DNA from 2 places in the Fictibacillus sp. B-59209 genome. Region 2 is predicted to be linked to the other one. Evidence: riboswitches for the same ligand, from Rfam matches in the RefSeq annotation. Region 2 holds a riboswitch; the other holds the start of a gene.
The links. Region 2 has a riboswitch for FMN ahead of P4361_RS02930 (ECF transporter S component). Riboswitches for the same ligand answer to the same signal wherever they lie in the genome.
Positions count from the first base shown of each region.

Region 1: another riboswitch for FMN. It lies ahead of ribE (riboflavin synthase); the one in region 2 lies ahead of P4361_RS02930 (ECF transporter S component).

Region 1 is NZ_JARMMC010000010.1:54,421-70,370, reverse strand. It holds gene P4361_RS07840 (amino acid ABC transporter permease) at 1-26, shown strand, start outside; gene P4361_RS07835 (hypothetical protein) at 68-331, opposite strand; gene P4361_RS07830 (alpha/beta-type small acid-soluble spore protein) at 400-603, opposite strand; gene P4361_RS07825 (DUF2157 domain-containing protein) at 841-2,079, shown strand; gene P4361_RS07820 (GDYXXLXY domain-containing protein) at 2,066-2,572, shown strand; gene P4361_RS07815 (hypothetical protein) at 2,663-2,998, shown strand; gene P4361_RS07810 (globin-coupled sensor protein) at 3,026-4,342, opposite strand; gene P4361_RS07805 (hypothetical protein) at 4,515-4,685, shown strand; gene P4361_RS07800 (ABC transporter ATP-binding protein) at 4,730-6,751, opposite strand; gene P4361_RS07795 (ABC transporter ATP-binding protein) at 6,755-8,509, opposite strand; gene ribH (6,7-dimethyl-8-ribityllumazine synthase) at 9,128-9,598, opposite strand; gene P4361_RS07785 (bifunctional 3,4-dihydroxy-2-butanone-4-phosphate synthase/GTP cyclohydrolase II) at 9,619-10,812, opposite strand; gene ribE (riboflavin synthase) at 10,832-11,482, opposite strand; FMN riboswitch at 11,698-11,845, opposite strand; gene nfsA (oxygen-insensitive NADPH nitroreductase) at 11,925-12,671, opposite strand; gene P4361_RS07770 (thioredoxin family protein) at 12,893-13,213, opposite strand; gene dapF (diaminopimelate epimerase) at 13,377-14,348, shown strand; gene P4361_RS07760 (class I SAM-dependent methyltransferase) at 14,391-15,008, opposite strand; gene P4361_RS07755 (8-oxo-dGTP diphosphatase) at 15,020-15,502, opposite strand; gene P4361_RS07750 (DUF4383 domain-containing protein) at 15,605-15,950, opposite strand, start outside.
Region 2 is NZ_JARMMC010000005.1:111,777-127,726, reverse strand. It holds gene P4361_RS02985 (NUDIX hydrolase) at 1-461, opposite strand, end outside; gene P4361_RS02980 (NAD(P)/FAD-dependent oxidoreductase) at 626-1,828, opposite strand; gene P4361_RS02975 (NAD(P)/FAD-dependent oxidoreductase) at 2,179-3,159, shown strand; gene P4361_RS02970 (hypothetical protein) at 3,175-3,345, shown strand; gene P4361_RS02965 (hypothetical protein) at 3,476-3,637, shown strand; gene P4361_RS02960 (hypothetical protein) at 3,634-3,900, opposite strand; gene P4361_RS02955 (hypothetical protein) at 3,901-4,116, opposite strand; gene P4361_RS02950 (HesB/IscA family protein) at 4,334-4,690, opposite strand; gene P4361_RS02945 (aspartyl-phosphate phosphatase Spo0E family protein) at 4,774-4,956, opposite strand; gene mqnE (aminofutalosine synthase MqnE) at 5,310-6,404, shown strand; gene P4361_RS02935 (hypothetical protein) at 6,510-6,740, opposite strand; FMN riboswitch at 7,199-7,369, shown strand; gene P4361_RS02930 (ECF transporter S component) at 7,587-8,162, shown strand; gene P4361_RS02925 (YuzB family protein) at 8,425-8,661, opposite strand; gene P4361_RS02920 (NAD(P)/FAD-dependent oxidoreductase) at 8,894-9,958, shown strand; gene P4361_RS02915 (YuzD family protein) at 10,053-10,379, opposite strand; gene P4361_RS02910 (NifU family protein) at 10,542-10,781, shown strand; gene thrB (homoserine kinase) at 10,826-11,737, opposite strand; gene thrC (threonine synthase) at 11,734-12,795, opposite strand; gene P4361_RS02895 (homoserine dehydrogenase) at 12,792-14,090, opposite strand; gene P4361_RS02890 (SDR family oxidoreductase) at 14,262-15,041, opposite strand; gene P4361_RS02885 (D-glycerate dehydrogenase) at 15,057-15,950, opposite strand, start outside.

The DNA of each region.
Region 1 (15,950 bases), on a different contig from region 2:
AACGGCGATTACGCCTGGTAAAATAAAAATCACCGCTCTTTTTAAAGAGAACGGTGATTTTTTTTGCCTATTGCAGTTCCTCTGAGTTCCATTCAGAAATAAACATAATCATTTCATGCCGGCATATCCGGCAATAATACATATGCGGGCACTGGCCTTCTTTAAAATCAGCCGGATAACCATTTTCAAGCTTTAATCCATCGGAATCCACATAAGGGCTGTAATCATCGAAGTAATCGCTCAGCTTCCCTAGATCTTCACTCAAATTACCGCATTCCGGACAGCGGAAGGCAACATTATGTAATTGATTGCAAACCGGGCACATACTCATTTTGCCTTCCTCTTTTCCTTATCAAAAAGGGCGGATTGCTCCACCCTTCTACAGCCATGATTATAGAGTTATCGAGCTGATCCGCTGATTTGTTGTTGAGCCATTGCTACAAGACGTTTCGTGATTTCTCCACCTACAGATCCGTTAGCACGAGCAGTTGTGTCAGCTCCTAATTGAACACCAAACTCAGAAGCGATTTCGTACTTCATTTGATCAAGAGCTTGTTGAGCACCAGGTACTGCTAATTGGTTTGAGCTATTGTTGTTTGCCATTGATATCACCTCCTCTTGAAACATATTGTGCATCAATTAAAAAAGGTTATGCGCCGGTTTTTTTCCAATTTATGTGGAATGGCCCCAAACGCTGAAAATACAGCATCCTCTTTCCACGTGTGACATATCTTTGGGTTGAGGGTGAAAATATTAACGTGCTCTGTTACAGTGGGGGTGAAGAATACAACGTTTTATTCGACCTGCATTTTTACAAATTTAAAGAATCGGGGTGGAACATTGAGTGACAAGTGGCTAATTAAAGAAGGGAAGACGTGGGTACAGGATGGAATTATTACGGAAGAACAATACAAACAGATTCTTTCAAAATATCCAGACGGGCATTCAAAGCAAGGAATCGGACTCATTCCCGTCTTTGCAAGCATTCTCATCGGCCTTGGGATTTTATCCTTCATCGCTTCCAACTGGGATGGAATATCACCTCTCTTCCGTCTGGTGCTTCTGATTGCTGTTCTCAGTGTGTTCTACACAGCTGGCCATGTTCGGCTAAAAAAAGGAAATCCTGTTCTGGGAAGAGCTTTTATAGCCCTCGGAATCGCGGCTTTTGGAGCTGGACTTATCCTGCTTGGCCAAACGTTTCATTTCGTATCCTATGATGCACGCACTTTTATCATTTGGTCCGTTCCAGCTTTGCTTTATCTTTATTTATTTCGCGGGAAGCTTTTGTTCTTTATTTCCTTCGCGATCCTGACCGGAGGCCAGCTTTATGCATTATCCGAATTCTCCAGCTACAGCCATGTGATACTTATTTTGTTCGCGATTGGTCTAGGCTGGTTCGTTTCCGCTTCAAAAGACAAGCTGCTTACTTGGTTTTTTTCTGCCGGTCTAGTTTTGCACCTTGTCCTTTATGCCTTAACACTTGAGGATAACTGGCTCTGGCTGATTGTAATCTTGATCGGCTTATATGCCGCAGCTGAAGGATTGAACCAAAATCTCGCTTCACCGTTGCGTTTTTTTACAACGGGTGCTGCCTTTATCACCAGTTTGCTGCTTTATTTCTTCTTAACCAATACTGCCAGTTCGTTGGATTATCCTGATCCGTCATGGTTTGGCATCATATATGTTCTGTTGTTTGCTGCAGTTGTATCCGTAAAAATGAAAAAGGGCACTTTCCCCTCATTTTTGAAGACAGGATTATTATTTTTCCCCTGGTTTTATTCCACATTCCTCATTGGGGAATTCACAGCAGGCATCATTTATTTGATCACGGCATTCCTATTCTCCGGACTTCTTTTGACGGAAGGATATCAGAAAGAAGAACGGTCCCAGATCAATTGGGGAATTATCCTGTTCTTGATTGTAACGTTCATCGCATACATCAATCTGGCGTGGTCATTTATGCCAAAATCTCTCTTCTTCCTGATTGGCGGAATTCTCCTGTTTGCTCTTTATTTCGTTTTGCAGAAAAAGAAAAAGGATGTTCTGGAGGAAGGCGGTGATTCTCATGAAAAAAAATAAATGGTGGATAGGGCTGATCGTTCTTCAAGTACTTGTCCTTTTGGGAATTGCAGCCAGTTATTATGCAGCAGATTACTATGGCAAGGAAATTGTTTTAAAAACAAAGCCTGTTGATCCTTCCGATGTTTTCTACGGAGATTACGTAACGCTGAACTATGAGATCAACGAAGTCTCTTTCTCACTTTGGAATGGTAAATCCATCGTGGATCCAACCCCTGTTTATGCTGTTCTGTCTCCGGATAACGACGGCTCATATAGGGTAACCAAGGTAACTAGTGATCGTCCTGATGTTAAGGGGCAGCAAGTATATTTAAAAGGAAAAGCCACACCTTCTATGGAAGGATTCCTGCACCTTGAATATGGGCTTGAACGTTATTATGTAAAAGATAACACCGGAAAACAGCTTGAAAGGCCTCAGCGTGAATATAAAGTAACCGTTAAGGTCGCATCTTGGGGCAAAGGCGTCATTCAGAGGGTTCAGCCTTTAAATTAACCCTCTCACATACGATTTATAACGTGTACTCTCCTGGCAACAGGGTTTATTCTGGTGGTTTCAGGGTACATTGTTAAAGAGGTGAGCATAATGAGCGAATTAAAAATTATCGACGTAAAAGACCATATAAATAACTGGGCTGGACATCAGATTTCCATCCGAAAAGAAGAAAATGGAGATTTGGATCAGATCAACATTCAGCTGGAAGAGGCGACTTTTGAACAGCGGGATTCCATTGATGACTATCTATCCGATAATGTCATGTTCCTGCACGGTAGAGCTTACAGTACGGAAGATGGAGAGTCGACTGAACTTCCATCTGTTTTATATGAAGTTCCCCTTGATGGAATTAACGGAATCAATATTGATGGCAGCATCATTTCATTTATAACAAACAGAGGGCAATATGCCATCATAAAATCATAAAAAAGAGCCCAATAAGGGGCTCTTTTTTTATAGATGATACGTACTGTCTGAAAGGCTTTCTGCAGATTGAGCAATTTGGGCAATGGCATGTTCCATCTCTTTAATAATTTTTGCTATATCCAGTATCTTTCCTCCAACGCTGTTGCTCTGTTTTCTGCTTTCTTCCATGTTTGTGAGAATTTCATTGAAAAAATCGTTCATTTCCTCAACTTCAGCTGTATTCTCATTGATCCAGCTATTGATTTGTGCCGAAGAAGCCGTAATTAAATCCATCCGCCCATTCGTGTTGGAGATATATTCAGCGACTCCTCCTACTGAATCTTTGGTTTGCTCTGCCAGTTTTCTGACTTCTCCCGCTACTACAGCAAAACCTTTACCCATTTCCCCTGCTCTTGCTGCTTCAATGGCTGCATTCAGGGCAAGTAAATTGGTCTGTTCGGCGATTCCTTTCACGAGATCAACAATTTCAATAATATGGCCAGAGTCTTCTTTTAATAAAAGAATCTCTTTTGATATTTGATTCATTTTCTGCTTGATCTGCTGTACCGATGATAAGTGCAGCTCGATCTTTTCTTTGCCTTCTTTTGATTTTTCAGATACGAGAGAGGCATACTCTACACTGCTCTGTGCATGTTCTACAACATCTCCAGATTGTGCGGCAAGCTGTTCGATCGCTGCACTCGCCTCCTGGGCAATGGCAGCCAGTTCGTCAGAAGAAGAGTTGACCGTTTGTTTTACCAATGCTTTCTGCTCTTCAATTTTCATCCTGGCTTTCTCTTCTTCAAGAGAAAACGCCTCAAGAACCAGCTGCTGTTCAAGGTTCAGCATTTTGGTAATGGCTGTTGCCGCAAGATAAAAATCCTCTTTCCCCTCCAGATGTTCGTCCATGATGGATAAAAGAGATAACTGAAGATCCTGAAAGGCGGAAATATACCATTTCGGCTCTAATCCAATTTTAAAATGAATGTGCGCGATCATTTTCCTTTGTTCAATAAAGGCATGGTTAATCTCACCGTTAAACATCTCACGAATATGGCGCTCAAGTGTCAGTCTCAGCCGTTCAATAGAACTGTTTTTCTCTATTATCTCAGAAAGCTGAGGTACGTGGGCAATTGTGCTGTAGAACCCAGTGACAACTTGATCAATATGCTGTGAAACAAAAGGCTGCATTGCTCGGAGAACCGCCAGATCTTCCGGGGTCATTGAAATCATGGCTAACTGCTTTTCCAGACTGGATCCAGGGCTTCGTTCCATCACAACATGGTTCAATTCATGCAGCACTTGTTCCTGAAGGCTTGATTTCATTTCTTCCTTTTTAAAATACCGAATCATTTTAGCTTTCATTTTGTCTTCTCCCAATCTGCATTTTGGGTATACATTATCCCGTTTTTACATACATTGAATTACATTTATCTACCTAGTTATTATCGGTTAGTTATGGATAGGGTTTAATATGTTTTAATAAGGGTAATTCTCCACAAGCTGATTTTTCTTAACATTAAGTAGGAGGGTATTCATGCATCCTGATTGGAAAAAGAAAATCGTTATTACAGGAATGGCTGCTATATTAAATGTAACAGGGACCGCTGCCGCATCCGAGGGAAGCGATGGCTCTGGACATGAAAATAGTGCAGACGGAAAGCTCGATACCGACTGTGCTGAAAGGGAACAAGAGGAAGTTCAATAGATTTTCCAAATAAAAAAGGGAGCCGGCTGGCTCCCTTTTTAATGTTATACTGCTTTACTCGCTTTCTGTCCTTGTTGAATTTGATACATTTGAAAATAGCGGCCTCGGGCTTCCATCAATGAAGTATGATCGCCCTTTTCAACAATTCTTCCGCGATCCAGGACAAGAATCTGGTCCGCATTTTTAATGGTGGACAGCCTGTGGGCAATGATAAAGGTCGTTCGTCCCCTCTTCAGCACATCAAGCGCCTCTTGAATGATGGCCTCTGTTTCAGTATCGATACTAGCCGTTGCCTCATCCAAAATTAAGATTGCTGGATTGAACGCCAGGGCCCTTGCAAAAGAAAGAAGCTGCCTTTGACCGGAAGAAAGAGTGCTTCCTTTTTCGATGACGGGTTCATCCAATCCTTTTGGAAGGTTTTGTACAAACGGCATCGCTCCTACATCATTAATGGCCTTTTCTACCATCTCTCTTGAAATCGCGGGGTCATCCAGGCTGATGTTCGAAGCGATGGTTCCCGTAAATAGAAATGGATCCTGCAGAACAATCCCCATATGCTCCCTGAGCACCTGCTTTGGCATTTTCATAATATCCTTGCCATCAATAAGGATTCTCCCCTGCTTAATATCATAAAACCGGAAAAGAAGGTTCATAATAGAGCTTTTTCCTGACCCCGTATGGCCGACAAGAGCTACCGTTTCGCCCTGCCTTGCTTCAAAGGTAATATCATTCAAGACATTCTCACCTTCTTTATAAGCAAATGTAACTCCATTGAATGTTACATTTCCTTTATAACGCTCAACTTCCTGTACCCTCACATCCATACCCGGCTCATCCAGCAGGACAAATACACGCTCTGCTGATACGAGCGCCTGCTCAAGCTGGGCGAGCTGGTTAACCATCCCGGTGATGGGCTGGAACAGCCGGTTCAAGTAATCAACAAAAGCATAGAGGACACCAACGGAAATCAGGGTGTCCGTCTTAAGTGAGGCCCCTCCGAAGTACCAGATCAAGGCAACAAACGCTAAATTCCTAAGTACACTCACAAGGTTGTGAGAAGTAAGGCCATTTAAACTCAATAACCTATTTTGAAAAGAAAAATATTTCTCATTCATCTCTTCAAACTCTTCTGTCGTTTCCTTCTGCCGTTTAAACGCCCGTATAATTGGCATGCCTTGGATGGATTCGTTGACCATTCCATTGATGTCGCTCAGTGTTGAACGGATAATATGGTTATACTTAGAAGCCAGTTTTCGATAGAGTTTAATCCAAATAACCAGAATCGGCACGAGAATCATCGTGATCAGGGCGAGACGCATATCCAGAATGAACAGCGCTGTGAAGATTCCCGCCATATAAATAATGCCTGTGAAGAAATTAGAAAGTACATTAACGAACAGCTCTTTAATTGCTTCTGTATCATTCGTCACCCGTGATACTATTTTTCCTGCCGGCTGATTATCAAAATACGTAATCGGCACTCTCTGGATCTGTGAAAATACATCCTGCCGCAGCTTCTTGATGACCAGATTGGAGGAGCTCTGCAGCATATACCTCTGTCCGTACTGAAACAATCCAGCAAACAACAAAAGAACAAAATAAATGCCCGTCAGCTTAAACAGCCCTCTGATCTCGGGCTTATAAAATTTAAAAAGCTCATTGTTCTTCAGCTGTACTGCCGGATATTTAGTGGTTACACCTTTAGAAGTGACCATGATTTCCTTGTTTTTGTAACTCTTTTCCCCTTCTAATTTTGCGGGCTGATTAATGAAGTAATACTTTCTCCCAATCTGTGTAATCCTGGCCTGTTTTCCTTTTGGTTCACCGGACTGAAAACGATCTTCGCGCTGATATCGGCTCCCCTTATAAGAAACCGTGTCTTTATCTTGAGCAGTCGTTTCAAACCAAGGCTTTTCAATGCCTAGAATGTGAACATCAATCATGCGCTTGGCGATGAACGGACCGGTTAACTCTGCTGATACGGCCAAAGCCAGCAATAGCAGACCTATAATAAAACTTTTTTTATAAATCAGTGCGTAACGAAATAATCTCTTCCCTACGTTCAAATCTTACACCGCCTTTTCATCGAAGGTTTCTTCGACTTTTTGCCGTTCGTACTGCTCACCATACCAGCCTCCTGAGGAGATGAGCTGTGCGTGTGTACCTTCTTCGATAATCCTTCCTTCATCCATTACGATAATCCAATCAGCATGTTCTACTGCTGATAACCTGTGGGTCGTAATAAAAGTGGTCTTTCCTGCCCGTTCTTTTCTGATGTTTGCGATGATTGCTGCTTCCGTCTTAGCATCAACAGCCGATAGCGCATCATCAAGCATGAGGATTTCCGGATCAATAAATAACGCCCTGGCGATAGAAACACGCTGTTTCTGTCCGCCCGATAACGCTACTCCTTTTTCTCCGACAAGCGTATTCAACCCTTCCGGCAAATATTTCACGTCACGGTCAAAGGAGGCCATCCGAAGGACGTGCTGAAGCTCTTCTTCTGTTCCGCTGCTTTTGCCAAATAAGATGTTCTCTCTTATTGTTTTAGAAAATAGAGTGGCATCCTGAGGTACATAGCCGATCCATCCCTGGATATCTTCAATGGCCAAGTGATGAAGATCAATGCCGGAAATTTGGATTTCTCCTTCACCTAAAGGATACTCTCTGAGCAGCTGTTTCAGGAACGTCGTTTTTCCGCTTCCTGTGCGGCCTACAATCCCAAGCGTCTGTCCTTTTTTCACCCTTGCATTCACGGACACAAGATTATCTACCTCAGAAGAAGGATAGCGGAAGGTCACATCATGAAATGCAATCTCTCCAGGTTCTTTGAGAGGGATGAGGTCATCTTCATTTTTAACGTCCGGTTCATAAGCGAGAGTCTCGTTCACCCTGTCGAGTGAAGCATTTCCCCGCTGCATGATGTTGATCAATTCTCCAACAGCGAACATGGGCCAAATGAGCATACCAAGGTAAACGTTAAAAGAAACCAACTGCCCTAATGTGATACTGTTATGAAACACCAGATACGCCCCGTACCCAAGACCGATCAAGTAGCTGATGCCGACGAGTACTTTAATAGTCGGTTCAAACAGCGCATCGATTTTAGCAACGGCGATATTTTTACCGTACACATCGTCGGTAAGGTCATTGAACCGCTCGATGTCTTCCCGCTCTTTCACGTAGGCGCGAATAACCCTTACTCCTGAAATGCTTTCAAGCACCTGGTCATTCATGTCCCCGAAGGCATCCTGTGCTTTCATGAACCGCTCATGAACTTTCTTTCCATACCTGTTCATGGCAATGGCCATCAAAGGAAGCGGCAATACAGCAGCCAGCGTCAAATTCCAGCTGATGAAAATCCCCATCGTAAAAAGGATAACCAGCATAAATACACTGGAATCAACAAGTGTTAATATCCCGAAACCGGCAGTAACGGAGATCGCCTTCAAGTCATTGGTAGCTCTTGCCATCAAATCTCCTGTCCTGTTCTTTTCGTAAAATGCAGGTGTCATTTTCAGCAGGTGTCGCATGAATTTCGAACGAAGAATCCGCTCAACAACAAACGCCCCTCCAAACAACTGATACATCATGAAATACGTTAAAATATAGGTTACTGTTAACAAACCTAAATAAAATAAGATCGTTTGTACAAGCGACTCTTTTGTCAGCTTGCCGAGATTGATCGCATCAATCGCGTTGCCGACGATCTTCGGCGGAATGACTTCCAAGATGCCGACAACAATTAATAACAGAACAGCAATCGTATATCGTTTCCAATGCTGTTTAAAAAACCAGCCTAATTTGCTCAGTACCGAAAACATAAATTCTCCCCTTTCCCCTTCATGTTACTGCAAACAAACGTGCTACCCCGATTCGAGATGGGCTTCAGAATTCAACCTGACCATAGAAAATACATACATAGTGCAGAGCTCCTTTATGTGAAAAAATTTGTGAAACCAATTTGAAAAAAGCTGTAATTTTCGTCCTCCGAGGACTAGGAATGAAATTATGTTATGGATTTCATCATTATGCTGAAAACAAGAAATAAGTTTTCAGCCCTGGGTGCTGGAGCTAGACAAAAGAAAAAAGCATACCGCCCCTGTGGCGATATGCTTAGAAAAACAGAAGACACCTCACAAAGGAAAAAATGTGACCGGTGCCTGTGAATAAACGAAAAAGAATGACTAGTGTTCTTTCATCTCTGGGTGGCCGGCCGCCCTATGAAATTGAGAAACAGCGATATGACGAACATCATCGATTTTCACTGACTTTTTCATGACCAACCATCCCTTCAAAAATTTGGTATTGTTTTTGACTTTGCTAATATTAACACTATTCTAACTATAATGTCAATATGAAAAACACTGTATTTTCTCTACTCCCATCTTCCCAAAAAAGAAAAAAATCCGCGGTCTGCGGATTTTTTTCCTGGTTAATCATTAAAAATTAAATTGTCGGTTCAAATTAGCCATTTCGATGGCTGCAGCAGCTGCTTCCCATCCTTTGTTTCCGGCTTTTGTACCAGCACGCTCTATCGCCTGCTCAATGGAATCTGTTGTCAGGACTCCAAAAATGACAGGTACACCAGACTGAAGAGAAGCAGCGGAAACGCCTTTTGCCGCTTCGTTGCAGACATAGTCAAAATGAGGTGTAGAGCCGCGGATGACTGTTCCAAGGGTGATAACGGCATCATATTTGCCCGCGTCTGCCATTTTCTTTGCGATCAATGGAATTTCAAAAGCTCCAGGCACCCAAGCGATGTCGACGTTCTCTTCTTCTACACCGTGGCGTTTTAAAGCATCCTGCGCCCCGCTTAACAGTTTTCCAGTAATAAATTCATTAAACCGGCCTACTACAATTCCAACCTTTAATCCTGATCCAACTAAATTCCCTTCATAAATCGTTGCCATTATTAAAATTCCTCCTCTGATTAAAACTGCAGCAAGTGCCCTAGTTTTGTTTGTTTTGTTTTTAAATAATTTTCGTTATCCTTATTTGACGGCGTTTGAATCGCTATGCGCTCCACCACTTCAAGGTCATAGCCTTTTAATCCTGTAATCTTTCGCGGATTATTCGTCAGCAGGCGCATCTTCTTTATACCGAGCTCTTTCAAGATTTGTGCTCCGATACCATAATTTCTGAGATCTGGTGCGAATCCAAGCTTTTCATTGGCTTCTACCGTATCGTAGCCCTCTTCCTGGAGCTTGTAGGCCTTCATTTTATTAAGAAGTCCAATCCCTCTGCCCTCCTGCCTCATGTACAAAAGCACACCAGAATCAGCTTCCTGGATCTGGCGGAGCGCTGCGTGAAGCTGAGGTCCGCAGTCACAGCGGCGGGAACCAAATACATCCCCTGTTAAACATTCCGAGTGAACCCTCACAAGCACTGGCTGATCTGGGTCAATGGTACCCTTAACGAGGGCCACATGTTCTTTATCATCGATTAGGTTGGTAAAACCGATTGCCGTAAACTCTCCGTATTCCGTCGGAAGCTTAATCTCAACTTCTTTAGCCACCAGCTTTTCCTTCTGGTTTCTATATTGGATTAAATCCTTGATGGTGATGAACTTCAAGTCATGTTCTCGGGCGATTTCCTGCAGTTCAGGCACCCTTGCCATGCTTCCATCCTCATTCATGATCTCGCAGATCATCCCCGCCGGTTTGCAACCAGCCAGAATCGCCAGGTCTACAGCAGCTTCCGTATGGCCCGCACGCTGAAGGACGCCGCCTTTTTTTGCGATCAGGGGAAAGATATGTCCCGGGCGTTTAAAATCAGCTCCCTTCGACTCTTCCTCCACCATCTTTTGAATGGTAACTGCCCGCTCAAGTGCAGAAATGCCGGTTGTGGTACTTTTATGATCAATACTGATCGTAAAGGCTGTTCCATGAGGGTCTGTGTTATGGCTGACCATTGGAGAGAGCTCAAGCTTAGCAGCAAGCTGCTCATCGATAGGCGCACAGATCAGCCCTCTTCCATGCTTGGCCATAAAGTTTACGGTTTCGGGTGTGACTTTTTCTGCAATGGCAACAAAGTCACCTTCATTCTCTCTATCCTCATCATCTACCACAATTACTGGTTTTCCCATAACTAAATCCTGTACGGCCTCTTCTATACTGTGAAACATGTAAAACCCTCCTTTGCCTCTAGAATCCGTGCTCCGTTAAATAGTCCATCGTGATGGCTGTTTTCTTGTTCTCCGGCTGAGTCTTACCGGACATAAATTTTTCAACATATTTTCCAAGCATGTCGCACTCGATGTTTACCGAATCTCCCTTTGCTTTTGCACCCAGTACGGTATGTGAGACCGTATGGGGGATCAAGGAGATCGTAAACGTATCATCTGTCAGTCCAAAGATCGTCAGGCTCGTTCCATCTACAGCAACTGAACCTTTCAGCAAAAGGTATTTCGCAAGGTGCTGCGGTACTTTAATGTCATAATAGATGGCATTTTTTTCTGGCCGCTTCTGGACAATCTCTCCCGTTCCGTCGATATGTCCGCTGACAAAGTGTCCTCCAAACCTTCCGCCGGACGCCATGGCCCGCTCCAAGTTGACTTTGGAATGGAATGACAATCCTTTTAGCCCTGTACTTCTGTACGTTTCCGGCATCACATCAACAGTGAAGCTCTTTTCAGAAAAGGTTGTGACCGTGAGACAAACTCCGTTTACAGAAATGCTGTCCCCGAGCTGTACATCAACGAGAACTTTTGCAGCTGAAATGGTGAGTACAATTGTTTCATTGCCTTTTTTTATACCTTCAATGGTTCCTAATTCTTCTATGATTCCTGTAAACATTCATTCACCCCCTGTCGTTTATTATTGAAATATCTTAATTTAAGGAATGGGCTGAACTTGATGATTAAGCATCAGAAACAAAAAACCCCCGGAAGACACAATTCTCCCAGGGGTTCCTATTTATTGTTCTGAATAAACTCGTAGCATCAATAAACAGTTATGACGAAATAAGCTTTCAAGGATTGTATTTTTAAACAATGCCAAATAAGCGTTCTTCATTCCTTCTCCCATCCAGACTATACTGTCGGCTCTGGAGTTTCACCAGATCCACCGTCTATGCACACTGCACAGCCGGGTCACGGACTAAGAGGACAAATCCTCATCACCGCCGGTTGGGAATTTCACCCGACCCCGAAGGAAACATATTTAATTGTAAAGCATGATTCCAGTATAACGTTGTTTTATTTTCATTTCAAACATCATATCTCAGAACTTTTTCTTGCTATTGTTTATCAAGCCCTTTCGACTCAATAAATTCTTTCATATAGGTCCGCTTTGGCTGCGCCATTACTCTCGCCATTTGAGTGGCCCACCCTTCATCCCGGGCTCCGCCTGTGCGCTCTTTATAGTACTCTGCCGTTTTCATCTCGAATTCCTTTAAGACCGGTAGCGCTTTTTCATCATCCTTGTACTGATTTTTGTGGAAGACGGCTTCTTGAGGCAAGCGCGGTTTTAAACCAGGGGAGGCATCAGGAAAGCCGACAGCCATGCCGAACAGCGGCACTACATGGTCAGGGCAGCGAAGCAGCTCGGAGACTTCCGGAAGATTGTTTCTAATACCCCCGATATAGACGATGCCTAAGCCGAGCGATTCTGCAGCTATAGCAAGGTTCTGTGAGGCAAGAGCAACATCGATCATCCCTACCATGAATCCTTCCTTGGATTGTACGGTCGCATCAACATTTCCGCCTGTCATTTCAGCCATAAGCTTATGGCGGTGATAATCAAGGCAAAAGACGAAGAAGTAGCCGTTCTGGGCCACATAGCTTTGATTGCCTGCCAATTCAGCAAGCTTATCCTTTAAACTCTGTTCCTCCACTCCTATGATGGAATATACTTGCTGATAGCTGGAAGTGGAAGCAGACTGAGCACATTGGACAAGCGTTTCAATGGTTTCTTGCGGAATCGGTTCATCTTTAAACCGGCGGATCGACCGGTGAGAAAGAATATTTTTTATCGTTTCGTTCATTCTCCACAATCCCTTCGTGTTAAAGTACTTAGTTATGTTTCCTAATTTATCACAAGATTAATCGTGACAGGAAGCGTGGCGGCTTAGGCGTGTTTCATCCTCTCATGCCTATTCGTAATATTAATGGTACCGTAATTTGATGTAGTTGGTATGCAATGTGATGTCACGGATGTACAGAGAAAAGCCGCCTCACAATTTATGAGGCGGCTTTTATTATTCCTTTATACTGGAAGGCTCTCCAGATAAGCACGAACGTTTTCTGGTGTTTTTGCATTGGCACTGTGAAGATGGGCGAGTTTCTCCCCATTTTTAAACAAAAGCAAGCTTGGGATTCCCATGACTTCGTACTTTTCAGCAAGTTCCGGAAACTTATCCCGGTCGATCTCATACCAGGCTTTGTCGTTGTGTTCTTCGATAATATCTCCAATGAATACTTCCAGTCTGCGGCAGTCCGGACACCAGCCCGCTGTAAAAATCATAATGGTTTCTTTATCCGCTGAAATGACTTCATTAAATTCTTCTAAAGTTTGAATCTCTTTCATTTTATTCCCTCCCTTATTTAGCTTACACTATTATATATACCACGCCTAATCTTGATCATGAAGCTTAATGCTCTGTAATTTCTATTATTTGATGTTAACATTTTTTTATGTTTCTTGTTATGATACTAATAAGAAATTCGGCGGAACGAAAGGACGAAGACCATTGAAAATTGACGTTTTAAAAACACATGGCTCCTGCAATGACTTTATTTTAATTGATGAATACAGCAATGATTACGGACTCGATGATGAAAAGCGTACCGTTTTGACGAAAGTCCTCTGTGACCGCAAAGGCTCTATTGGGGCGGACGGCATTTTGTTTATCCAAAAAAGCGAGAAAGCGGATGCTAAATACCGGATTTTCAATTCAGATGGCACCGAGCCGGAAATGTGCGGCAACGGGCTCCGCTGTGCAGGAAGATACATTACTGAGTTATTAGGAAGAGATCATGCCATCGTCGAAACGCTAAAAGCAAACCTCGATGTACAAAGAACTGAAAATATTTACGGCGATATTCAAACCTTTGAAGTTCTGATCGGACCTGTCTCGTTTGATGTTCACACCTTGCCCTTAATCCATGACCAAGAAACACTTGAAAATACGGTGATTCCTGAATTGTCTCCAGAAATAGCCTTCACTGCAGTAAGTATGCCGAATCCGCATATCATTACACTTGTCGATGATATTGATCAAGATCAAGTAGCTGAGATCGGGAAAAAAGCGAATGAATTAAAAAGTGTGTTTCCCAAGGGCGTGAATGTCAGTTTCGTCAAAGATTTGGGTGATTCAAAAATCTTTGTCCAAACGTATGAACGCGGTGTGGGAATCACTAACTCATGCGGAACAGCGATGTCCGCAGCAAGCCTGATTACGTGCCGGCTAGGCATCAATCATCCCGAAAAAGATATTACAGTGTTAAACAACGGCGGTATGGTGCGCTGCAAAGTGAATGAACTGAAAGAAAGCAGCGGCTATTCTGTACTGCTTAAAGGAAACGCAACCTATGTCTTTTCTGGAACGGTTGAATTTGACTTCAACTCTCCAGAAGAATTTGTCTTTGAACAAGAAGAAGAATTTACACTAGAAGAAGCAAGCTATCGCAAACTTGAAACGTATGCTAAAAGCGCCGTATAAACAAAAGACAGTTGCCGTAAATGGCCGCTGTCTTTTGTTTATTTATTTTCGTAAAATCAATGACTGAAAGCTAAAAGAACCGCCAATCACTTCAAGGGGAACCACATGGAACCTTTCAATGTGAAAAACAGAAGACACCGTCTCTTGAATGTCTTCATTCGTAAAGAAGGAAAAAAATCGCTTCGGATCATAGGAATCGCCTTCCCATACCCCTTCAGAATCAACGCCGCCATACACTCCCATAAAGAAGAGTCCGCCTGCCCTTAACACTCGCTTTATTCCTTCGAGTACATTTATAATCTCGCTTTTTGGTACGTGCAAAAGAGAATTCAATGCCCATGCAGCATCAAACGACTCATCTGCAAATACTAAACTGTCAAAACTCATTACTTCTGCAGCAAGTCCTTTTTCCCGGCATAATCCAACCATCTCAGGTGATAAATCAAGAGACAGGGTGGACAATCCTTCTTGATGAAAAAATAGACTGTCACGCCCCGGCCCGGCACCAAGGTCCAAAAGGCTTTTTTTGTTATCACGCAAGAGCAGGTCAGCAAATATTCGTCTCTCTTCAACCTTCCATGTTTGCGTCTCCTGTCCGTTTCTGCTCTTCGATTCTTTATCATAGGATTCTCGTAATTGCTGTTTTAGTCCTGTATTCATCTCTATACTCCTTATGTACTCTTTACGGTCACTTTTCTTTCTTTATCAGTTGAACCATCCCAGCAGCTTTGAATTTCAAAGGTTCCTGGCTTGAAAAAGTAGGGCAGCCGCCTTCTGAACCATGGCTGCATCGGCAAATGCTCCAGCTCATCCAGTGAAATCCATATCGCCTCCCCCTCAGGAGGATTGTTCAGAAGTTCCCCTTCAAATTCTGTCGCCAAATAATTAAATACCATGTACCTTAAGTTCTCAGAGGGATTCACATATTCATCCAACCCTTTAAACGTAAGATTTCGTACGGTAAGACCCGTTTCCTCCTTCACTTCACGTATCGCACCGTCAACCAGACTTTCCGGAAAATCCACTTTTCCCCCAGGGGCAATATAACCCGGAAAACCTTTCTTGTCTGGCCGATTGATCAACAAACATTGATCGCCGTTTTGTATCATGCACATCGTGTACAGCTGATGGTCAATCCCACTCGAAAATGACATATACTTCCCCCTTTGCCTCCCTATTCATTTCGGCACGCCGCTCCCTTTTTCCTCGTAAAAAAAAGGATATGTCAGCTGACATACCCCTTTTTTCCATGAGCTTTAATTTGAAACTGTCTTGTTTGCTGATTTGGATGTTGGTGAAGCAAATCCCGTAAAGATTGAGGCAAAAGCAATGATGAAATGCAGCACGTTGTCTGCCGCAAGATAATGGATTCCCGCAAATTTATGTGTGAATAAACCTAAGATTGCAACAAGCAGATACACAAATCCGAACACTTTCGCATACAATTTAGCCTTCGCTTCTGTACCGCTCATAATGATTGCCACAATTCCTGAAGCTAAATGAACAATATTGTGGACCGGCGTCAGATGAAAGAGTCCCTCCATCGGTAAAATGAAACCAACAATTCCTATTACGATAAAAATAATACCCAAAGTTCTAACA
Region 2 (15,950 bases):
AAAATTTTATAAGAAGTATAGCCGAATATATCTCCAGGATTTAAATGCTCATTAACGGTTTCTTTTTTCTCATTGAGAAAATGGTGGACCATCATGGAAGTAACCGGATCATCCCTTAATTCCTCCGGAGTGAGAAACCTTGCTTCTTCAATCTCTTCTTGCTGAGGACGGATCTCTCCTCCTATATGCTCCAGCAGAAAAACGATCATATTGTCACTGATTTCGTTCTTTATGACACCAGTTCGTATACCGACCACGTTCACAGCCCTGCTCTGGATCCCTGTTTCTTCTTTCACTTCTCTTACAGCCGCCTCATCCACCGTTTCACCCGGATTCACAAACCCTGCAGGAATGGACCACTTGCCTTTTAGCCCGCCATACTTCTTTTTTACAACGAGGCATTTGCCGTCATGGATGACCAGCCCTGCCGCTGCGAGCCAGACACTTCCTCTCTTTTTCATCGTACTCATAAAATATCTCCTTTTAAAAAAGCTTATGGTTGATTTACATTCCTATCATGCATCGCACACTGATGGCGATTCAATCACACTCCATCAAATTCCAAACCAAAAAAAGAGCAGAGCCCCGAAGGACTTCTGCTCTTATCATATCATGGTGTCATTTATTAAAATAATTTAAGCTTTCCTTTTTTGATGACCATTGGTACTCCGCCAAGCAAGAAAAGGTAACGGTTATCGATGACTTTTTTCATCGCAGATGCTGTTGAACCAAATAGTTTTTTGTTTCCAACGACACCGATTGCTTCACCTTTACCAAGAGAAGCTACAGTACCTTTAATATCCGGTTTGAACTCTTCCATCTGTCCTCCGCCATTAATGAGCGTTTTCAGGTTACGGCCGATTGTATAAGCCTGCTGAATAGCGATTTGAGCTGTTGGAGGGTAAGGACGGTTAATTTCTTCATTAATAATAAGAGCACAGTCTCCAGCTACAAAGATATAGTCATATCCAGGCATGCGAAGGTCTTTCTCTACTTTTACACGTCCGCGCATTGTTTCAAAGCCAGCTTCTTCTACTAAGTGGTTACCGCGTACTCCGCCAGTCCATACAACAGTAGCTGCTTTAATTTCTTCACCGGAAGCAAGAAGAACTCCGTCTTCGCTACATTCTTTGATCGGTGTGTTTACAAGGAATTCTACACCGCGGCGTTCAAGATTATTGATTGCGTACTCAACGAGCTCTTCGTCAAAGCCTGGAAGAACATTAGGAGCCGCTTCAATATTAACGATACGGACTTTTTCACGCGGAATATCGTATTCTTTGCAAAGTTCAGGAACACGGTCAGCCAGTTCACCGACAAACTCGATTCCAGTAAATCCAGCACCGCCGACAACGATGTTGATTAGTTCTTGTTTTTGTCCTTCGTTGTTGTAACGAGCAAAGTTATATTCGATGTGCTCACGGATTTCACGGACAGAGTTGATACTGCGAATGCTGAACGCATTTTCTTTCAAACCTTGAATGCCGAATGTTTCTGGGTCTGATCCAAGAGCAATGATAAGGTAGTCGTACGTTAGCTCGCCATTTGCAAGAATGACACGCTTCTCATCTTTCTTGATCTCAACGACTGTATCTTGTACAAAGTTGATTTTGTTCGTGTCGATAATGTCATCAATCATGATGCGTGTTTTATCATGGTGCAGCGTACCTGCCGCATTTTCATGAAGCCATGTGGTTTGGTAGTGATAGTTGTGCTTGTTCACAAGCGTAACATCCGCATTGTTTAAACCAAGCTCTTTTTCCAGGCGGACAGCTGACATCATCCCGCCATATCCTCCACCAATAATTAATATTTTTGGCTTACTCATATGATCACTTCCAGTTCAGATTTTTTATAGTTTTACCTAACCAATAAGGAAATATGATAGACAAAAAGTTTGTGACGTATTTCACGTAGTAGGATAAAAATAAAGACGAAAACTGTCACAATTCCCCCATGTTTTTTCCTTTTTTATCTTAGTCCTTTTCTTCTTATATTTCAACCGTTTTTTGAAAAAAAGGCATAATCAGTTGACACAGTCTCCTTACCTATTGTATAAATACAGCCTTACAGTACAGTCATCGACAAAGAACGTACATTGGTGGTATTATTCTTTCCTTTCCCTCTCATTCTTACTATAATGGAGGGAAGAATGAAAATATTCTCGGGGGTGGAAGTATGACAGAAGAAAATCTGTATGATGTTACAATAATTGGCGGAGGTCCAACAGGATTGTTTGCAGCATTCTATGGGGGAATGCGCCAAATGAAAGTAAAGATCATTGAAAGCATGCCACAGCTCGGGGGACAGCTCGCTGCCTTATATCCCGAAAAATACATATATGATGTAGCAGGATTTCCAAAGATTCTCGCCCAGGAGCTTGTGAATAACCTAAAAGTCCAAGCAGAGCAGTTCAACCCTGAAATTGTGCTTGAAGAATCCGTTCAAAACGTTGAGAAAAAAGAAGAACATTTTGAACTGACAACAGATAAAAATAAACACTATTCCAAAGCGGTCATCATCACAGCCGGTGTAGGAGCTTTCCAGCCAAGACGGCTGGAGCTTGACGATGCCAAAGCATTTGAAGGAAAGAACCTTCATTATTTCGTGAATGACCTTCAGGCGTTTGCAGGTAAAAAAGTTTTGATTGCAGGCGGCGGTGACTCTGCGGTCGATTGGGCACTCATGCTTGAACCTGTTGCTGATGAAGTTACACTTACCCATCGGAGGCCCAAGTTCCGCGCGCACGAACATAGTGTAGAACAGCTGCTGAGCTCAAACGTAAAAATCAAAACTCCATTTCAGATCAAAGAACTCGTGAATGACGGCGAAAAGATAACCCATGTCATTCTGGAAAACGAAGATGTGGAAGAAAAAGTTGAAGTCGATGCCGTTATCGTCAACTATGGATTCGTTTCTTCACTCGGGCCGATTAAAAATTGGGGACTTGAGATTCAACGCAACTCCATCGTCGTAAATTCAAGAATGGAGACGAACACCAAAGGAATTTATGCTGCAGGAGACATCTGTTCTTATGATGGAAAAGTAAAACTGATCGCTGCAGGTTTTGGTGAAGCACCTACCGCTATTAACAATGCGAAAACTTATATAGATCCAAAAGCAAAAACCCAGCCACAACACAGCAGCAGCTTATTTTAGGAGGAAATTCAATTTATGAATCGCCAATGGACCGAAGATGAACTTTACATTGCTGAACTGCTGCAGGATCTTCAGCGTAAGATTGGATCACTGCACATTACAGATGAATCGTTTCTTGAAAATGTTCAGGCAGCCCTCCCTGAGCTCAAGCAGCTCTTGGAAAAAGTCAAAGGCTCACTGGAATAAAGTGGTTCTTGGTTTTGCCGTGGTAAGTATGCTACAATGACATCAGCAGACAAGTTCTGCTCATAAACCCATAAATATAACCCGGTGTCGGCACACCGGGTTTTTTTCTACATAAATAAGGAGATTACAAATGAACACATTCATCATCATTGGAATTGTTTTCTTTATACTCGGTACCGGATTAATGATGGCAAGCAGCCGGAATGCCGGCAGAAAAAAGTGGATGTATATCGGGTTTTCCGTCTTATCTGACCTTATCGGGCTGTTCTTTCTTTTGTATTTGGGCAACTAAAAATCTTTTATGAAGGTGGTTAGCAGTAAGCTAAACACCTTTTTTCCTTTTTCATTTCGTTTCCGGATTATTATTTCTTTTTGAAATAGTTCTTCATTGATTGTTATGGTTTCATAATCCACCGTTGCTTCCTGACCTTTAACGTAATCTTCATATGTCTTTTGCAGATAGGCTTCCGCTTCTTCCTTCGTATTGAACTCAATCTCTACCGTAAGACCTGGCCTCCCTTTGGATTGCCTGCGTATTTCGATTACATACTTCATTTATGACACACTGCAGTAAAGCAGCACCCACAGGATACTGATCAGCAAGATTCCTAGCCATCCACCCATTGCATAACCTGCTGCCATAACGAGCAGTACCGAAAAACTCGCCAGCAGCCACGACAATATGTTTCCCATGAATCGTAAATTACGGTTCATCATCTCCACTTTTTTCTCTCCCTTTTCAGGTTGATTTTTTTCAAGTGGTATAAACATATTCTCTGCCGCCGGTAAAATTGCACACAGAAAAGCGAAAGTGCCCTGCTAAAGTCCGGTAAAGAAGACACGGCTCATGTTTTTATGAGCCAATGTCGCACTTATGCCCTGTGGGTACAAGCGCTGGAACCAATACACAGCCTCAGGCACTGTAGCTAGACAAAAAAAACCTCCTTGTCAGCCATCAGCGGCTTACGAGGAGGTTTTTTCTATATGATTAGCACTCTTCAGGAGTACCAGTATTGGTTGCAGTTTTAAATGAAGAACCGCATCCGCATGAAGCGATCGCGTTCGGATTATTGATTGTAAATCCTCCGCCCATCATGTTCTGCTTAAAATCAACAGTTGTACCATTTAAAATCTTGGCACTTTCATCATCCACAACAATTTTAAGGCCATTAATCTCCTCTTCATGATCATTGCTCTGGGTTTCTTTATCAAAGCCCATGCCGTATGAGAGGCCGCTGCATCCGCCGCCTTTTACACCGACACGAAGAAAAAGTCCTGATTCCTCTTCAGCTGCAAGCATCTCTTTAATTCTGCCTACTGCCGCATCTGTAAAGTTTACGATCATCTCTGTACACTCTCCTTCATTGAAGGTTTTATAACTATATTATACTAGTGCAAACCAAAACTCTCAAGGTTTAGGCTTGCTCCTTAAAATGAATTTTCTCTTTCAATCTTTAATATGAGGTTATGGGTTTCATCAATTTTACGGCTATAGCTCAATACTTGGGGATGATTCAGACCAAATAGATCAGCCGTTTTAATCATCTCTTGGCGGAGCACTTCTATCTGCTCATTATATTCGATTAGCCGTTCGCAATCAGCTACATTCATCACGGGCAACACTCCCTGGTTCAATACCTGGTGGTTCCATTATTCTACTTCATCTTCAATTTTTTTACAATATAAGACACTCAATATTATGTATTCTGCTATATTTTCACCCTTTTGTCTTTATTATTTCTAAAAAGTAAACAATCTTTAACGTTTGTTACACGAATGTGACATTGATGGTAATTCGTTCCTTCCTTGTCCTCCCAAATAAATGAGCGTATAATAGACTGCGTATTCTTCGGGCGTTTTTACTAGCTCTAGAAAAAAGCTTTTAATCAAAAAGTTTGATTTCGCGGGATTCTTTCCTGCACAATAGAACGTATATACATATTAATTGAAACGGGGGAAAAGGAATGGCAATCATTACACAAGAAACAAAAATTCAGGACATTGCTGAAAAAATCCGTAACGGTGAACGACTTTCAATTGAGGACGGCCTTTTTTTATATGAAACCAACGATATACTGGGTGTCGCTCAATTGGCGAATGAAGTGAATTCGAAGAAAAACGGCGATAATGTTTATTTTATTGAAAATATGTACATTAACCCAACCAATGTATGCGAAGCAACTTGCAGCTTCTGCGGTTTCAAGCGGAAACCTGGTGAAGAAGGCGCCTATACAATGAACGAAGAACAGCTGCTTGAGTATGTTGAAAAGCGATGGAATGATAATATCCGCGAATTCCATATTGTCGGCGGCCATAATAATGAAGTGCCTTTTGACTACTATCTGGACACCATTCGTGTTCTAAAAAAACATTATCCAAATGCTGCAATCAAAGCCTATACAGGAGCAGAAATTGAGTTTTTTGCACGCTTATCTGGTTTGTCCATGAAAGAAGTATTAGAGGAACTTGTTAAAGCAGGACTGGACACGATGCCAGGAGGCGGTGCAGAAATTCTAACTGAACGCTATCGTGAAAAAATGAGTCCGGATAAAGCTTCTACCGATCAATGGCTGGAAGCCCATGAGATTGCTCACGGTCTTGGACTTCGTACTCATGCAACCATGCTGTACGGTTCTATTGAATCAAAAGAAGAACGCTTGATTCATATGGACAGACTTCGAAAGCTTCAAGATCAAACAAACGGATTTATGGTGTTCATTCCGCTTGCGATGCAGCCAAGAACAGCTTCCATGGGGCTTACCCGGCGTACGTCAGCTTTTGATGACATGCGCACGATCGCTATCAGCCGCTTGATGCTCGATAATTTTGACCATGTTAAAGCGTACTGGATCAACATCGGTGTACAATTAACACAGATGGCCTTGACTTTTGGTGCTGATGACATTCACGGAACTTTGATTGAAGAAAGAATTTCTCACTCTGTTGGTGCCCTCACTTCTCAAGGCATTACGCGTAAAGAATTGGTGCATTTAATAAAAACAGCCAACAAGAAACCTGTTGAACGCGATACGTTCTATAACATCATCAAAGAATATTAAACAAAAACTGCCGGAAGCATCCGGCAGTTTTTGTTTAAAGTAAATTCACGGAAGTAATGTCTAGCTTCAGCGCCCCAGTCCATGAGGGCGCTGAAGCTTTTCTTCCTATCTTAATTTTTCTTCTGTCCAGAAGTAATCATCATCTGCGTTTAAGATGGTCAGCTTGCTGTGGCAGCATGGCATGACCAGCAGCTGCTTGATGCCTTCCTTTGCACTGTTCAGCTTTTCTTCAGAGAATGCCGTCAGCACATTGGACTTATGGCAGAACGGGCATTCATTTATATAGATATCGTCCATCATTTTATCGTAAGGCCAAGAATTCTCAAATGTCAGCATAACCACTGGCTTCTTTCTCAGAACAGCCAGATTTCCCCTCCTTGCATAGATTATTTCCTACCTATTGTATACCAGAAGACCAAGCATCTGTGTGATTTCTTTTACCCATTCTTTTCGGTTCATAACCTTATTCTATTTCCAAGGCTTTTTTCAAAAAGCTTGTTGCATTTTGAACATTTCTGCATAGAATCTTCCTTGACAAGTTGATTGGAGTGGAAGGTGCGAGACTCCTGCGGGGGTCGCGTGACAGGTAAGACCCAAAGGCGCTTGCGCCGTGGGGCTTACCGCACGCCCCGCGGAAAGCGAGCAGCCTGGAACGGAAATCAACCACTATCAAGTACAACAATGAAAACGAAACAGCAACTTCCAAAAACCCACTAAACTTTTGTAAGTCAAAATGGTTCCCAAATTCCTTTTTATGCAGTATAATAAGCAATGTATTCTACAAAAAAATAGCGATCCATCTTCGGGGCAGGGTGAAATTCCCGACCGGCGGTATTTGAAGATTCCCTCTTCATCAGCCCGTGAGCTCATGAGAAGAGCTGAAACACATCGTTTCGTTGCTTCTTGTCTGCTGATCTGGTGTAATTCCAGAGCCGACAGTAAAGTCTGGATGGGAGAAGATGACGGTGCATTGTTCAGTTCTTTTACAATAAAGAGATCTATTGTAAAACGACTGAGCCCTCGCTCAGCTGCATTCTAAGGACATACCGTTCTTAAAATGTTTATTTGATGATGCCTGACACTCTCCCTTAGCTTCTATAAAAAGCTAAGGGTTTTCTATTGTTGTCAGGGGTGCACTGCATTTGAAATCAGAGATGGCGCAACAAAAGGAGAGATTTCAACATGCAAAAGGGAAAAGTGTATAAGATGGTGGCTGTTTCCATGCTAAGCAGCATTGCGTACGTATTACAGTTATTGGATTTTCCGTTTCCAGGTCTTCCATCATTCCTGCAGATTGACTTCAGCGAAGTCCCTGCATTGCTTGCAGCGATTGTCTTTGGACCGCTCGCAGGAATTGCCGTTGAAGCAATTAAGAACTTCCTTCATTACGGAATTGTCGGCAACCTGACAGGGGTTCCAGTTGGAGAACTGGCAAACTTTATCGCTGGATCGATCTTCATTGTTCCTGTCTCCTATTTCTTCCGCAAATACCGTACTACGAAGGGCTTATCCGCAGGGTTGGTCAGTGGAACAGTCTTAATGACGTTAGCGATGGGGGTATTGAATTACGTGCTGATCCTTCCCGCTTACACATGGTTCCTGAACTCACCGCAAATGTCCGGTGATGCGATGCTGAACCTGATCTTAGTAGGGATTGCACCGTTCAATGTGATCAAAGGATTACTTATCACAATTTTATTCATTGTGTTATATACAAGGATTCAGCCTTGGCTGAACAGACAATATCAGCATTCTTAAAAAATGCAGAAAAAGCTGGCTCACTCGATGAGCCAGCTTTTCTATTGATCCAGGCAGTTTACATTAAGTTTGATCGGACAGTAAATGTTACGTTTTGGCCAGTATTTCTTTCATTTCCGCCAGTAAAATCTGTTTTTTGGCAAGTAAATTCCCGTTTTGGCCAGTTAATGCATTTATAAGTCGTTTAGAACTTCATCTTTGTTGCCAAACTAACGCTGAATATAAAAAAACACCATTTCCGCGGAGGAAATCGTGTTTTTTATTAAAACATCGGATTTTGTTCTAAAAATTTATAAACGTTCTCGACCAGCTCGTCCGGTGTTTCACCGCGTACAATTTCTCCGTTCACTAAAGCGAATAGAGAACGGGCACAGTGCCCACAATATCCGAGACAGCCGTATTCAATCACATCAAGGTCATAATCCTGTTCCAATTTCTCTAGTGCACGCTGTGAGCCGTTGGCCAGGTTGCTGACACAAAATTCGATAATCGGCTTCATCTTTTCACCTCGCCTTACTTTTCTATCCTATCTTGTACGAACAGGACAGTCAAACCCTTTACCTTGTCCCCTTCAGTTTTTCATTAAAATGGTTGAGAAATTATAGTAAAATGCTATACTTAGAAGTGTTTGAATGTGAAATCGCTTCCGTTGAAGCCTGTAGAAAACGTTGATTTACTGCTATTATTGATGAGATTAGTACACATTGTGCCATAGAAAGAAGGGAAAGACAATGAAACACCTAGTATTGCTTGGCGGAGGATATGGGGGAATGCGCCTAATGAAGCGCCTGCTCAATGCATCTGAGCTTCCATCCGACGTCCAAATTACCTTAATCGACAAGCTTCCTTATCATTGTTTAAAAACTGAATATTATGCGCTGGCTGCTGGAACGATTTCCGACCACCATATCCGGGTTCCGTTCCCTGAACATCCCCAGCTTAAGGTAAAATACGGAGAAGTGACCGGCCTTGATTTTGACGGAAAACAAATCCACCTTTTAGATGATGAAACTTTGACTTATGATGAATTAGTCATTGGCTTAGGCTGTGAAGATAAATATCATAATGTCCCTGGTGCTCCAGAATATACGCTCAGCATTCAAAGTGTGGACAAGTCCCGCGAAACCTACCAGGTATTAAATAACCTTCCGCATAATGCAGTTGTCGGTGTTGTCGGTGCAGGATTGAGCGGTGTCGAATTAGCCAGTGAACTCCGCGAGAGCCGTTCCGATTTGAACATCAAGCTTTTCGACCGCGGACCGATCATACTTAACGGGTTTAAACCGCGCCTGAGCAACTATGTACAAAACTGGTTCATTCAGCATGGTGTTGAAGTTATCAACAATTCGAATATTACGCGAGTAGAAGAAAACGTACTCTACAATCACGATACAGCCATTGAATGTGATGCCATCGTCTGGACAGCAGGCATTCAGCCAAACAAACTCGTTCGTGAACTGGATGTGGAAAAAGATGCACAAGGCCGGGTCAAACTGACTAAGTATCACCAGCTCCCAAACGACGAGAACGTATATGTGGTCGGTGACTGTGCAAGCATGCCATTCTCTCCAAGCGCTCAGCTTGCGGAAGAACAGGCAGAACAGATTTCTGATATCCTTCTTAAAAAATGGAGAAATGAACCGATGCCAGAGCTTGAAGAAATCAAGCTGAAAGGTGTTATGGGATCCCTGGGCAAGAAGAGCGGATTCGGAACGATGGGTGGAGCTTCCCTCATCGGACGTGTTCCCCGTCTTTTAAAATCCGGAATTCTTTGGCTCTATAAATATCAAAACTAACGTAAAAAAATCCATGGGATGATCTTCAATCACACCATGGATTTTCTTTTGTCTCGAAATAGCCCCTTTTATTTCTAATTATTAACTCACCAATTTAGACAACATCCCGATAGCCGTGCTGTTCCATAATTTCATAAATATCCTTCAGTCGTGGATTCCCTTCTGCTACGATTTTATTGTTGATGACAACGACCGGATAGAACAGATCTTCCTCAAGAATCTGAAGAGCAAATTTCTGGTTCTCTCCTTCTGTTGGAGAAAAGATATCCACGTATTCTATACTGAAGAGCTGATTTGGAAATTTCCGTGAGATGGCCGCTTCCAGCCATTCCGCTGTTTCTTTTGATGTAGGGAGATTCACACAGCTCGCACATTTTTGTTCCCCGCCGAATACTTTTATGATGATCTGACTCATGTCCATTTACTCACCCCAATTTGAAGTCCCCTGCTTTCTTTTATTGTAATAGATTCTGCTCCGTTAATAAAGGTGAATTCTTTTCAATGTTGTGATGCGCGCACATGGATTTTTTTATTCAAAACCCGTATAATAAAAGTAAGTTTTTAATGAAAGGAGCATTTTATTATGACTACTGAAATTTCTATGCGTGAGCAAGTTGAAGAAGTTCTAGATAAATTACGCCCATTTTTGCTTCGTGATGGCGGTGACGTTGAACTCGTTGACATCGAAGACGGTATTGTTAAAGTACGTTTGATGGGTGCTTGCGGAAGCTGCCCTTCCTCCACCATTACGTTAAAAGCCGGTATCGAGCGCGCCCTTCTTGAGGAAGTGCCTGGTGTCGTTGAATTGGAACAAGTATTTTAATTAATGCGATATGTAAAAAACCCCGCTCAATGGAGTGGGGTTTTTTATGCCGGAAGAGAAAGCTGTTCGATTCGAACTCCCTTTGAATCAGGAAGAACCATTCTGCAGACATAACCCTCAAACGCTGATGCCAGCCGTTCCCTGATGCGTTCTCCGGAACCTGCCGGCACAAAGCTGATCACTGTCGGGCCTGCCCCGCTTATGGCTGTTCCATAAGCGCCAAGGTCGTATGCTTTCTGTTTAATTGCTGCAAAATCAGGAAACCAGCACTGGCGATAAGGTTCGTGCAGCAGATCTCTTCCCATCATTTTTCCAGCCGTTTTCCAGTCGTTTGTAAGCACAGAAGCAACTAACACGTTGCTTACCGCACTCGCCTGAACTGCCTGAGCGTGAGGCAAGCTTTCGGGCAATGCTTCTCTTGCCTTGCTCGTTGAAAGCTCAAAGGACGGAATGACAAGCACCATTTCCACTGATAAATCATGGATTTGTACCGTTTCTACCGTGTTTTCTCCGTAGCTGCTGACGGCTAAGCCGCCGATCAATGAAGGGACCACATTGTCAGGATGCCCTTCCATTCTGCATGCATATAAGGATTTCTCTTTTTTAGACAAAGAGAGCGAAAGCACACGGTTTGCCCACTCTATACCAGCTACGATTGCTGCCGCACTGCTGCCCAGTCCCCTTGAAAGAGGGAGCTCGCTCTCCACTTCAATGGAGCAGCATGGCAGCTCTTTACCATGATCCTTTGCAACCAGCAAAGCTGCATCATGTATAAGATTCGTTTTTTCTCCGTTCAGTATTTGCAGTTCATTTCCAATGTAAGTGAATTTCCATTGTGAAGACGGAAACACATTCACGGTTAAGTACATTGTGATCGCCATTCCTATTGAATCAAAACCGGGTCCTAAATTTGCTGTGCTGCCCGGAACTTGGATGGAAAATGGGGAAAAGGTCATTGAAGCACACAACCCTTCATGGCCTCCCTCAGCTCTTCAATTTGATTGGAAACTTTGACCGGGTTGACAGAAACCGTCTCCATCGCTGTCTCCGGATCCTTCAGCCCGTTTCCAGTCAGCACGGCGACAACCCTTGTTCCTTTTGCGAGCTTGCCGCTTTTTACGAGTTTCCAAACGCCTGCAATGGATGAGCACGAAGCCGGTTCTGCAAAGACGCCTTCTTTTTTCGCCAGCAGATGGTATGCTTCTACAATTTCCTGATCACTGACACTGTTCACTCCGCCATTCGACTGCTGTACAGCTTCGACCGCGAAGTTCCAGCTGGCTGGATTCCCGATTCGGATTGCAGTGGCAATTGTTTCTGGATTCTTTACTACGGCATTGTTAACGATCGGGGCTGCTCCTTCCGCCTGAAAGCCTTGCATCCTCGGGAGCCCGCTTCCCTTCTTCTCGTGATATTCTTTGAATCCTTTCCAATACGCAGAAATGTTGCCTGCATTGCCTACGGGAATGGCAAGCACATCTGGTGCTGAACCCATCGCGTCCACGATTTCAAACGCGGCTGTTTTCTGTCCTTCCAGACGGAACGGATTGACAGAGTTTACGAGAGTCAGCGGCTCTTCTTCACTTAATCTGCGGACCATCTGAAGTGCTTCATCAAAATTCCCTTCGATCTCAAACACTTCCGCACCATACATTTTAGCCTGTGCCAGCTTGCCGAGCGCCACTTTTCCAGAAGGAATAACTACGATACACAGGAGCCCTGCCCTCGCCCCATAGGCAGCAGCCGCTGCACTCGTGTTACCTGTTGACGCACAGATGATGGCCTTGCTTCCTTCTTCCTTCGCTTTCGCTACGGCCATTACCATTCCCCGGTCCTTGAAGGATCCCGTCGGATTGGCTCCTTCATATTTAACGGAGAGCTCGATACCCCATTCTTTTGAAAGGTGTTCAAGAGGAATAAGCGGTGTGTTTCCTTCCAACAGAGAAAGTTCAGGTGTAGCGGCATTGACGGGTAAGAATTCCCTGTACCGATGAATTAGTCCTTTATAGCTCATTGTGCTCCTCCTTCTACTCTGTAATGGCTCTTAATTACTTTAACGACCCCTGAATCCCGTAACTGCTGATAGATCTGATCATTTTGGTGCTTTGTTGTCGTATGCGTTACGAGAACAACCTCAGCAACCCCGTCTTCACCGACTGGTTTTTGAAGCAGTTTTTCCAAGCTGACGTGATTTTCTGCAAAGACTGAAGTCAGAGATGAAAATGTTCCTGCTTCATCTTTGACATGCAACCGGTAAAAGTACTTCCCTTTAATCTCATCTGCTTGCTTTAATTGTTTTTCAAATTGAGGAGCCACTACACTTTTTCCGTTAACGCCAAGGCGCATATTGCGAACGACTGCTACAAGGTCAGACACGATGGATGTAGCGGTAGGCAGCTGGCCGGCACCCGGACCGAAGAACATGGTCTCCCCAACAGCTTCTCCATAAATGTAAACCGCGTTATATTCGTTTTGTACAGAAGCAAGCGGATGTGTATCCGGAAGCAGCGTCGGTTCCACACTCACTTCGACTTTTCCACCATCTTTTCTTGCGTTGCCGATCAATTTCATTGAATAGCCAAACTGGCGGGCATACACTAGATCATCACTTGTAATATTGGAGATCCCCTTCACTTCCACATCATCAAGATGTATGTTCATAGAAAAACCGAGGGATGCCAGAATCGCCATCTTCCTTGCAGCATCGATTCCTTCTACGTCTGAAGTCGGGTCTGCTTCCGCATAGCCTAAGTCCTGAGCCTCTTTTAATACTTCTTCAAACGTTAAATTTTGTTTGTCCATCTTCGTTAAAATGTAGTTGGTCGTTCCGTTTACGATTCCCATCATCTTCGTGATCCGGTCTGATGCAAGGCCGTCCACAAGAGTGCGGATAATCGGAATTCCTCCTGCTACACTCGCTTCATAAAATAGGTCACACCCATTTTCTTCGGCGGCCGACAGCAATTCTGCACCATACAGCGCCATAAGATCTTTATTTGCTGTAATCACATGTTTTTTATTGTTTAAGGCCTGCAAGATGTATTCTCTTGCTAGTTGGATACCTCCTATAACCTCAATGACAACATCTATTCCAGGGTGGTTCACAACCTCTTCAGCATTGCTTGTCAATAATTCTGGCTTAATCGTACAGGATCTTTCCTTGTCCAGATTTTGTACGAGTACTTTTTCTATGTAGACCGGACAGCCTACACGGTGAAGCAATTCCTCCTGGTGACCCTCCACCATCCGGACGACTCCGCTTCCTACTGTTCCTAGTCCTAATAATCCTACAGATACGCTTTCAACCATTGCCAACACTCCTGTCCTCACTAGAAATACATATGTTTTTATATTAAGGACAATTGTAGACCCTATTTGGGTTTGAAACAACCAAAAATATTGTAAAGATTTTGGCAGCGCTTACATTTTTGTGTGAAACAAAAAGCCTCTTTTGCTAGCTAGAGGCCAAATAGCAGGTTATTATCCGCGTTTGAAACCACCCTCTGAATGTATGATCTGGCCTGTAATCCATTCGCTTTGATCGCTGGCAAGAAAATGAACTAACCTTGCTGCATCATCGGGCATACCAACTCTTCCTGATGGGAAACGGGTAGCCAGGTGCTTATGCGTCTCTTCATTCATCCAGCCTGTGTCTGACGGTCCAGGATTAATTGCGTTTACTGTAATGCCTTGTCCCCCCACTTCCTCACTGAATGTAACTGTAAGCGCATCAATGGCCCCTTTTGTAGCAGCATAGGCAAGTTCTCCCGCCATCGGCCCTTTAGACTGTCCTGACGTCATATTAATGATCCTTCCGCCAGAAACTCCATTCCAGCGGCGGGCGAATTCCACACAAAGCATTGACGTTGCGCGAACATTGATTTCATAGTGTTTGTCCAAATGTTCTGCCGTGAACGTCGCAATCGTGTCATTTACTGAATAACAGGCGTTGTTAACAAGAATAGAAGGTGCCCCAACCGTACGTTCCGCTTCATCAAACAGCCTTGCATAGGAATCGGCCTCCGCAAGATTCAATTCCATCATTCCATGAGTCAAACCGAACTGTTTCAGCTCATGTAAGAGGATTTCAGGATCGCTTTCTTTTTTCCCCCAAGGCATTCCCTTATCATAATTCGACCAATATGTAAAAAAGACAGAAGCCCCTCCCCGGGCAAGTGTCCGGCAAAACGCCGCACCCATCCCTTCCAGCCGGCTTACTCCCGTGACAATAGCAGCTTTTCCTAACAATTCCTTGTTCATTTCTTAATCCCTCATTTATTCATGATTACCTGTATTTACAGCTGCAGGAGGCTTTAAACCCTGCAATACATGAGCAATATTACTCACAGCAAGTCTTGCCATCTTAAGGCGTGTTTCTGTACTTGCACTCCCAATGTGTGGAAGTGCCGTCAAATTAGGATGTCTTAAAAGCGGATGGTCTGGATTGATCGGCTCTTCCCGGAACACATCCAGACCTGCACCATTGATCCAGCCCTCTGATAACGCACGGTCCAGCGCCTCCTCAACCACTACTCCGCCTCGCGATACATTTATAAACAGCGCCGTATCTTTCATCATCTTAAAAGCCTTTTCATTAAATAGATCTTTTGTTTCTGGCGTAAGCGGTGTTAAACAGACAATATAATCCGATTCTTTCAGCAAGTCCTCGAATATCCGGTAAGAGAGCCCCAGCCTTTCTTCAGTTTCAATCTTTCGACGGCGGTTATGATAAAGAACCTTCATATCAAAGCCTGATGCCCGTCTAGCTACCGCTTCACCAATACGCCCCATGCCAACGATTCCTAATGTTTTATAGTGAATATCAGTACCTGCAAGAAGAAGCGGGCTCCAGCTGTTCCATTTTCCATCCTTAATATATTCTGCTGCTTCTGTAATTCTCCTCCCGGCTGCCATCAGCAATGCAAATGCCAGATCTGCTGTTGTGTCTGTAAGCACATCAGGTATGTTGCAGACGGTCACTCCGTATTTTGAAGAAGCTTCCACATTAATATTATCGATTCCCACAGCAAGATTAGCTACAGCCTTTAGGTGCGGCGCCTGGCGCAAGAGCTCCTCATCAATTCGGTCTGAGAGCATCGTCAGCAGTCCTGCTGCCTTATTTGCCTTTTCGAGCAGTATACTGCGCGGAACCGGTTTTTCTTCTTCCAT